2 regions of the Pseudomonas sp. DWP3-1-2 genome follow, and region 1 is predicted to be linked to the other one. Evidence: predicted binding sites of a transcription regulator. Region 1 holds the regulator's gene; the other holds the start of a gene.
The links. Region 1 encodes sigma-54, which starts transcription at its own class of promoters, with help from an activator protein. Its sites were predicted from a motif close to ANTGGCATNNANNTTGCTNT; they were not measured.
Positions count from the first base shown of each region.

Region 2: glnK (P-II family nitrogen regulator) is a predicted target of sigma-54. The motif match lies at 2,815-2,834, and genes of this name have one in related genera.

Region 1 is NZ_JAFCTZ010000002.1:83,356-88,010, forward strand. It holds gene rapZ (RNase adapter RapZ) at 1-851, opposite strand, end outside; gene ptsN (PTS IIA-like nitrogen regulatory protein PtsN) at 854-1,318, opposite strand; gene hpf (ribosome hibernation-promoting factor, HPF/YfiA family) at 1,329-1,637, opposite strand; gene ACP7B0_RS06245 (RNA polymerase factor sigma-54) at 1,768-3,261, opposite strand; gene lptB (LPS export ABC transporter ATP-binding protein) at 3,448-4,173, opposite strand; gene lptA (lipopolysaccharide transport periplasmic protein LptA) at 4,174-4,655, opposite strand, start outside.
Region 2 is NZ_JAFCTZ010000015.1:24,545-29,199, reverse strand. It holds gene sutA (transcriptional regulator SutA) at 1-217, opposite strand, end outside; gene ACP7B0_RS22120 (secondary thiamine-phosphate synthase enzyme YjbQ) at 317-742, opposite strand; gene ACP7B0_RS22115 (ammonium transporter) at 900-2,237, opposite strand; gene glnK (P-II family nitrogen regulator) at 2,271-2,609, opposite strand; gene ACP7B0_RS22105 (accessory factor UbiK family protein) at 3,028-3,291, shown strand; gene ACP7B0_RS22100 (PLP-dependent cysteine synthase family protein) at 3,454-4,521, opposite strand; gene ACP7B0_RS22095 (Lrp/AsnC family transcriptional regulator) at 4,654-4,655, shown strand, end outside.

The sequences.
Region 1 (4,655 bases):
AGGTCGCGGTGGCGGACCTGAACGTTCTTGAGGGATTGATGCAAGACTTGACCCAGGCGCTCGGTCAGGTAAACAGAGCGGTGGTGCCCGCCGGTGCAGCCAATGGCAATGGTGACGTACGAGCGGTTGCTGGCCGCGAAGCGGGGCAGCCACTTGTTGAGGTACGCGAAGATGTCCTGAAACATCTCCTCGACATCGGGCTGTGCGGCGAGGTAGTCGGCAACCGGTTGTTCCAGACCTGAATGCTCGCGCAGCTCAGGTTTCCAGTAAGGATTGGGCAGGCAGCGCACGTCGAACACAAGGTCGGCATCCACGGGCATGCCGCGCTTGAATCCAAACGACTCGATCAGGAAGGCGGTGCCCGGTTCTGGCTTGTTCAGCAGCCGCAGCTTCAGGGCGTCGCGCAATTGATAGAGGTTCAGGTGCGTGGTGTTGATCTTCAGATCGGCCAGATCGATGATCGGGCCCAGCAGCGTGGTTTCGTCCCGTATCGCTTCGGCCAGTGAACGATTGGCCGTGCTCAACGGGTGACGGCGTCGGGTTTCCGAAAAACGCTTGAAAAGCGTGGCTTCGTCCGCATCCAGATAAAGCACGTCGCATTGAATATTGCGCGAGCGCACTTCCTGAAGCATTTGCGGGAAGCGCGTCAGATGGCTTGGCAGATTGCGGGCGTCAATGGACACGGCGAGCAGCGGCTCGGCCAGTTCCGTATTGATCAGCGCGCGCTCGGCCAGCTCGGGCAGCAGGCCAGCAGGGAGGTTGTCAACGCAATAGAAGCCGCTGTCCTCCAGCACGTCCAGTGCAGTGCTCTTGCCGGAGCCTGAACGGCCACTGACGATTATCATGCGCATGGTCAGTTACCGCTCTGCACGTCCAGCACCACCTGATAAAGCGTTTCACTGCTTTGGGCGCTGCGCAGGCGTTCACGCACATCGGTGCGGTCAAGCATGCTGGCTATCTGGCGCAGCAGCTCAAGGTGCTCATCGGTGGCGGCTTCAGGGACCAGCAGGACAAATAGCAGGTCCACTGGCGCGCCATCGATAGCGTCGAATTCTACAGGAGCATCAAGGCGCAACACGGCGCTGATGGGCGCCGAGCACCCGGCAAGACGGCAGTGGGGGATCGCAATCCCGTTTCCAAAGCCGGTTGACCCGAGTTTTTCCCGGGCGACGAGGCTCTCGAACACGGTTTGCGAATCCAGATCAGGCACTTCTTTGCCGATCAGATTGCCAATGGATTCGAGTACACGTTTTTTACTGCCACCCGACACGTTCACAAGTGAACGGCCGGGGGTCAGGATGTTTTCAAGTCGGATCATGTGGGGGGTATCAGCGAGCCGTCGCACCTTGAAGGTGGCCGATCTGCTTTTCCTTATGCTTGAGCAATTGTCTGTCGAGCTTGTCGGTCAGAAGGTCGATCGCCGCGTACATGTCGTCATGTTCCGCATTGGCGACCACTTTCGCACCAGGGATGTGCAGGGTGGCTTCGATTTTCTGTTTCAGTTTCTCGACCTCCATGATGACCTGCACATTGGTTATCTTGTCGAAGTGGCGCTCCAGTCGTCCGAGTTTTTCGGTGATGTAGTCGCGTAGGGCGTCGGTCACATCCAGTTGATGTCCACTGATGTTGACTTGCATACCGCTTTCTCCTTATTGCCAGTGCATAAAGAGGCAGGCTTTTGCCTACCACTGGAACGCTTTGGCTTGCAGCTCTGGCTCGGGTAAAAACGACTGCGGGTTGTGCGCACCCTGTCTTTACCCGGCCGGATCACATCAGTCGCTTGCGTTCGCTGGATGGCGCAATGCCCAGTGATTCGCGGTATTTAGCAACTGTGCGACGAGCTACCTGAATGCCTTGTGCCTCCAGTAAACCAGCGATCTTGCTGTCACTCAACGGCTTTTTCTGATTTTCAGCGGCAACCAGTTTTTTGATGATCGCCCGAATCGCCGTGGACGAACATTCACCGCCCTCCGACGTGCTGACGTGGCTCGAAAAGAAATATTTCAATTCGTATATGCCGCGCGGCGTATGCATGAATTTTTGCGTAGTCACGCGGGAAATCGTCGATTCGTGCATGCCGACCGCCTCAGCAATGTCATGCAGGACGAGCGGTTTCATGGCCTCGTCGCCATATTCCAGAAAGCCGCGTTGATGCTCGACGATCTGGGTGGCGACTTTCATCAGCGTTTCGTTGCGGCTCTGCAGGCTCTTGATGAACCAGCGGGCTTCCTGCAACTGATTGCGCATGAAGGTGTTGTCGGCACTGGTGTCGGCGCGGCGCACGAACCCGGCGTATTGAGGGTTCACCCGCAGGCGAGGCACCGATTCCTGATTAAGCTCCACCAGCCAGCGCTCGTTGTCCTTGCGCACGATAACGTCAGGCACAACATATTCGGCTTCGGTGGATTCGATTTGCGAGCCCGGCCGTGGATTGAGGCTCTGAACCAGCTCGATGACCTGACGCAGCTCATCTTCCTTGAGCTTCATGCGGCGCATCAGCTGGCTGTAGTCGCGACTGCCGAGCAGGTCGATAAAGTCGCTGACCAGGCGCTGAGCTTCAGCCAGCCAGCGGGTTTTGGCGGGCAGTTGGCGCAATTGCAGCAACAGGCATTCGCTGAGGTTGCGCGCCCCGATGCCCGCAGGTTCGAATTGCTGGATGCGGTGCAGAACGGCCTCGATCTCGTCCAGTTCGATATCCAGCTCGGGATCAAAGGCGTCGAGAATCTCTTCGAGGGTTTCGTCCAGATAACCCTGATTGTTGATGCAGTCGATCAGCGTCACGGCAATCAGACGATCGGTATCGGACATGGGCGCCAGATTCAGCTGCCAGAGCAAATGGCTCTGCAGGCTTTCACCCACGGACGTGCGAGTCGTAAAGTCCCATTCGTCATCGTCATTGCTGGGCAGGCTGCTGGCGCTGGTCTGGTAGACGTCTTCCCAGGCAGTGTCCACTGGCAATTCATTGGGAATGCGCTCGTTCCAGTCGCCTTCTTCCAGGTTGTCTACCGTAGGGGCGGGTTCCTGATAAGTCGGCTCCTGAACGTCGGGATTGGGCTTTTGCTCGACGCTGTCGGCCAGGGGGTCAGCGTTGTCGAAGTCTTCTCCTTCTTCCTGGCGTTCCAGCATAGGGTTGGACTCCAGCGCCTCTTGAATCTCTTGTTGGAGATCCAGAGTCGAAAGCTGGAGTAAGCGGATGGCCTGTTGCAGCTGCGGCGTCATCGTCAGCTGCTGGCCCATTCTCAAGACTAGCGATGGTTTCATGGCTGGGGCTTAACACCTTATTCGCCGGCGCACACGCGCCATCCACTACCGGGGCGCCGGAGCGCCTGCATAAGCAAATTATATGCCTGAAACCAAAGTGTTTGCCTAGAGTGTGATGGCAATTAATGCATCATCATCGAAAACATCCAGGCATTGCTCGCTTGGAGGGGCGAGGCACCACAGTAATTACAGGCGGAACTCGTGACCGAGGTAGACCTCTTTCACCAGTTGATTTGCCAGAATGGTTTCCGAGTCGCCTTCGGCGATCAGTTGCCCATCGTTGACGATGTAAGCGGTTTCGCAGATGTCCAGAGTATCCCGAACGTTGTGATCGGTGATCAAAACGCCGATACCCTTGGCTTTCAAGTGATGGATGATCTGCTTGATGTCGCCGACTGAAATCGGGTCCACGCCGGCGAAAGGTTCGTCGAGCAGAATGAATTTCGGTGAAGTAGCCAGGGCGCGTGCAATTTCAACCCGGCGACGTTCGCCACCGGACAGGCTCATCCCCAGGTTGTCGCGAATATGGGTGATGTGGAATTCCTGCAGCAGGCTTTCCAGTTCCTTGCGCCGCGCCGCGCTGTCCAGTTCCTTGCGGGTCTCAAGGATGGCCATGATGTTGTCCGAGACGGACAGCTTGCGGAAAATCGAGGCTTCCTGAGGCAGGTAGCCGATGCCCGCGCGTGCGCGACCGTGCATGGGTTGGTGGCTCACGTCCAGGTCGTCGATCAGTACGCGACCCTGATCGGCCTGCACCAGCCCGACGATCATGTAAAAGCAGGTGGTCTTGCCGGCACCGTTGGGCCCGAGCAGGCCAACGATCTGGCCGCTGTCGATAGACAGGCTCACATCACGCACGACCTGACGGCCCTTGTAGCTTTTAGCCAAATGCTGGGCTTTCAGCGTCGCCATTTACTGGGCCTTCTGCTGGTCGGTTTTCTTTTTCGGCTGGATAACCATGTCGATGCGCGGGCGCGGTGTCGTGACCTTGTTGCCATTGGCGCGGCCAGCGCTGACGATCTGCTTCACGGTGTCGTAGACAATCTTCTCGCCTTCGGACGTGTTGCCGTCATTGATGACCTTGGCCTTGTCGATCAACACGATGCGATCCTGCGATGCATAGTATTGGATGGTGACCGCGTAAGCCTGAACAATAGGCTTGTCCACCGATGGCTTTTGCTCGTAATAAGCCAGGTTGCCGACGGACGTGAACACGTCGACTTCGCCCTGAGCATTACGGGTGATGGTCACGGTGTTACCGGTGATCTTCATCGAGCCTTGCGTGATGATGACGTTGCCTTTGTAGGTGGCTATGCCTTGTTTATCATCAAGCTGTGCATCATCAGACTGGATGTGGATCGGCTGATCGCGGTCAGTCGGCAGGGACCAGGCGC
Region 2 (4,655 bases), on a different contig from region 1:
CGCGAGCCAGAGCATCACGCTCTTTGTTTTTGGCTTCTACGCTAGGAAGTTCATCAACCGAGACTGCAGCCTTGGCTTTTCCCTTGGTGGGTATAACGGCGGCTTCGACGCTGTCATCAACTTCGGAGCCATCGTCTTCGGCAGCAGCTGCAAGCTCCTCGCCGTCTTCCTCACCTTCCAGATCATCAACCAGATCGTCGTTGTCGTCGTCGCTCATGTTCTACCTCATGACTTGCGAAAGCAGATTAGTTATAGCCCAGCGGCGTCCGTTTTCGAAGGCTGCCGGGAAAATTCAACAACCACTGGAGACCAGCGGTTACGCCTGCTCACCCTGCAAGGTGGCGAGGACGTTGCGGGCACCGCCAACATCGCGATGCTCGCCCAGATAGACACCTTGCCAGGTGCCCAGCGCCAATCGCCCCGCCGTCACCGGCAACGTCAACTGGCAGCCTAGCAAACTGGCCTTGAAATGCGCCGGCAAGTCGTCAGGCCCTTCGTCGTCATGTTCATAGCCGTTTGCGCCCTGAGGGGCCAGACGGTTGAAAAAACGTTCGAAGTCACGACGCACGGCCGGGTCGGCATTCTCGTTGATGGTCAACGAAGCCGAGGTATGCTGCAGCCACAAATGCAACAGTCCGACTCGACAACTGCGCAACTGGGGCAAGCCTGCCAGTATTTCGTCGGTCACCAGATGGAACCCGCGAGGCCTGGCCCGCAAGGTGATCCTGGTCTGTTGCCACATACAGTTCTCCGCACGTTCGGCGCGCATTCTAACGCGCTGGTAGAAAAAGCAAAGCGCGCAATGGGCTGCCCTCTCTGTAAGCCATCGACGATGCCCACTATCGACAAACCCCAGACAAAAAAATGCCCGGTAAACCGGGCATTTTTTTTGCGCAGGCTTACAAGTTGTAGCCACGCTCGTTGTGTTGCGCAAGGTCGAGGCCGACCGCTTCTTCTTCTTCGGTGATACGCAGGCCCATGACCGCGTCCAGCACCTTGAGGATGATGAAGGTCACGATGGCGGTGTACACAACCGTGAAGGCCACGCCTTTGAATTGAATCCAGACCTGTGCGGCGATATCCGTCACGGTGCCGAAGCCGCCCAGAGCAGGGGCTGCAAATACACCGGTGAGGATCGCGCCGACGATGCCGCCGATACCGTGAACGCCGAAGGCATCCAGGGAGTCGTCGTAGCCCAGCTTGCGCTTGAGGCTGGTGGCGCAGAAGAAGCAGATCACGCCTGCTGCCAGACCGATGATCAAAGCGCCCATCGGGCCAACAGTACCGGCGGCAGGTGTAACGGCAACCAGACCGGCAACCACACCCGACGCGATGCCCAGGGCACTTGGTTTACCGTGGGTCAGCCATTCGGCGAACATCCAGCCCAGTGCAGCGGCGGCGGTCGCGATCTGGGTAACCAGCATCGCCATACCGGCCGTGCCGTTTGCCGCAGCAGCGGAACCGGCGTTGAAGCCGAACCAGCCGACCCAGAGCATGGCCGCGCCGACCAGGGTGTAACCCAGGTTGTGCGGAGCCATCGGCGTGGTCGGGAAGCCTTTACGCTTGCCCAGCACCAGGCAGGCAACCAGACCCGCTACACCGGCGTTGATGTGAACAACAGTGCCGCCTGCGAAATCCAGAACGCCCCAGTCCCACAACAGGCCGCCAACGCCGCCCCAGACCATGTGCGCGATGGGCGCGTAGACCAGGGTGAACCAGATGCCCATGAAGATCAGCATCGCGGAGAACTTCATGCGTTCTGCGAAAGCACCGACGATCAGGGCTGGCGTAATGATAGCGAAGGTCATCTGGAAGGTGACGAACACCGCTTCAGGGAACAGCGCAGCCGGGCCGGTGATGCTGGCCGGGGTAATGCCCGCCAGGAACGCTTTGCCCATGCCGCCGAAGAAGGAGTTGAAGTTGACGACGCCTGCTTCCATACCCGTGGTATCGAACGCAATGCTGTAGCCATAAATGACCCACAGGATGCTGATCAAACCAGTGATAGCGAAGCACTGCATCATCACGGAAAGAATGTTTTTCGACCGAACCATACCGCCGTAGAACAAGGCGAGGCCGGGAATTGTCATGAACAGCACCAAAGCTGTCGAAGTCAGCATCCAGGCGGTGTCGCCTGAGTTGAGGACTGGAGCTGCCACTTCGTCCGCCGCCATGGCAAGGCCAGGGGTTACGAGGGACAACAGGGCTCCTAGCCCTGCGAATTGACGCAGAGTCATATTGTTTTCTCCTGGGGCGTTGGGGTTGGCGGCTTAGATTGCGTCGGTATCGGTTTCGCCCGTACGGATGCGAATAGCCTGTTCCAGATTGACCACGAAGATCTTGCCGTCACCAATCTTGCCGGTGTTGGCTGCTTTGGTTATCGCCTCGATAACCCGATCCAGATCCTTGTCATCAATGGCAACATCGATCTTCACCTTGGGAAGGAAGTCGACTACGTATTCCGCACCGCGATACAGCTCGGTGTGGCCTTTCTGACGACCGAAGCCTTTGACTTCAGTAACGGTGATGCCCTGCACGCCGATTTCAGACAGCGACTCGCGCACGTCGTCCAGCTTGAACGGCTTAATGATTGCAGTGACTAGCTTCATGAAACTTTCTCCCGAATTGGTGGACTTGCCCCAGGAAAACAAACCCGACTCAAGTCTAAGCGCAGTGCCTGGCTTTGTAACGCGTCGGTCGCCTGATGGAGGCCCGACCAACCCCAGAAACCGCTTCTGACGAAACACATCCCCGCTCCGCCTGCCGCACTGCCTTCGTCACAGCGACTGCCTCAGTGCATGGGTCATAAGCGTCTAAGCAGAAAGCTTGCCATCTCGTGAATTTCCATTGAATACAGGCCGTTGACGCTTTATCGCCCCCCGCCGGCCGCGTTCAGACCCACTCAATGCACAACTACGGTGCGCGCGTGCACGCTGCGATGCGCGATAACCGTGCATCGGCGCGGGTCTGGATTGACTATAGACGCTGCGTGCTACACTGCCGCTTATCTGATTCTGGAGTCTGACCATGCTCGCGCCCAAAGCTTTCCTCGATGCCCTGAGCGGCCACGCCTCGCGCTTGTTCAATGGAGAGACGCCCGTACCGCGCAGTGAATTCGAAACCCAGTTCAAAGCCCTGCTGCAAAGTGGCTTCAGCAAACTGGACCTGGTCAGCCGTGAGGAATTCGACAGCCAGATGGCTGTGCTCGCACGCACCCGGGCACGCCTGGAAGCGCTGGAAGCCAAGGTTGCGGAGATGGAAGCGAGCGCCGCGTCAAAGAACGACGCATGACACATGACCGTCTGAGTTAAACCGATTTGTTGGAGCGAGCGGGCGGCGTCCGACTTGCCCGCGAACCAGGCGCCTCGGTGCACCAGATTCACCGCGTTATCGTTCTTCGCGGGCAAGCCTCGCTCCCACGGATCGGTATTGCCCTGTATCGAAACAGTGCGCTTACCGACTGTTGACCTGTCTGGCAGGCACCAACAACTGCTCCAGCTTGCGCGTATAAGGCGTCAGGTCACCCACGGTGCGCGTGACCCATTGCGGGTCGTAGTAGGTATCCAGATAACGTTCGCCGCTGTCGCACATCAGCGTCACCACAGACCCTTTCACGCCTCGCTCCTGCATCTGCAACGCCACCGTCAGTGCGCCCCACACATTGGTGCCCGTCGAGCCGCCGGGTTTCTTGCCGAGCAGTCGCTCCAGCCAGCCCAGCGTCGCAATGCTCGCCGCGTCAGGCACCTGCACCATATCGTCGATCACATCCGGCAGAAACGAAGCCTCGACCCGAGGGCGCCCGATGCCTTCGATGCGGCTGCCGTGCGGGCTGGTCAGGCTGATATCCCCGGTGCGAAAGCTCTCATAGAAGACCGAGTTCTCCGGGTCCACCACGATCAGTCGGGTGTCATGCCCCTTGTAACGAATAAAGCGACCAATCGTCGCCGTCGTGCCGCCAGTGCCCGCGCTCATCACGATGGCCGCTGGCACCGGATGTTCCTCGCCTTTTAACTGCTCGAAGATGCTGTCGGCAATATTGTTATTGCCCCGCCAGTCGGTGGCGCGCTCGGCGTAGGTGAACTGGTCCATGTAATGGCCGTCACCTTCGGCGGCCAGCCGCTCGGCCTCGGCATACACCTCGCAGGCGCGCTCGACGAAATGACAGCGGCCACCCAGCAATTCCACCTGCTGGATTTTCCTGCTCGCGGTATGGCGGGGCATGACGGCGGTAAAGCGCAGGCCCAGCAGCTTGGCAAAATAGGCTTCAGAAACCGCCGTGCTGCCTGATGAAGCCTCGACCACATGGGTGCCCTCACGGATCTTGCCGCTGCAAATGGCGTGCAGGAACAACGAGCGTGCCAGCCGGTGTTTCAAGCTGCCGCTGGGGTGCGTGCTCTCGTCCTTGATGTAAATATCCACGTCTCGGAGCGCGGGCACTTCCAGCTTGAGCATGTGCGTGTCGGCCGAGCGCTGTTGATCGCAGGAGATTTTTCTCATGGCCGTACGAATCCAGTCGCTCATCACGTTTATGCCTTTGCTCAATGCCGGGGAGATGAGCAAATTTTACGAAGCCTGGCAGAAAAGAGTTTTCCTTCGTTCTCGCAAGATGGCTAAGCTGTAGAAAATAATTCTCCAAAATATCGGTAACGAAGAAT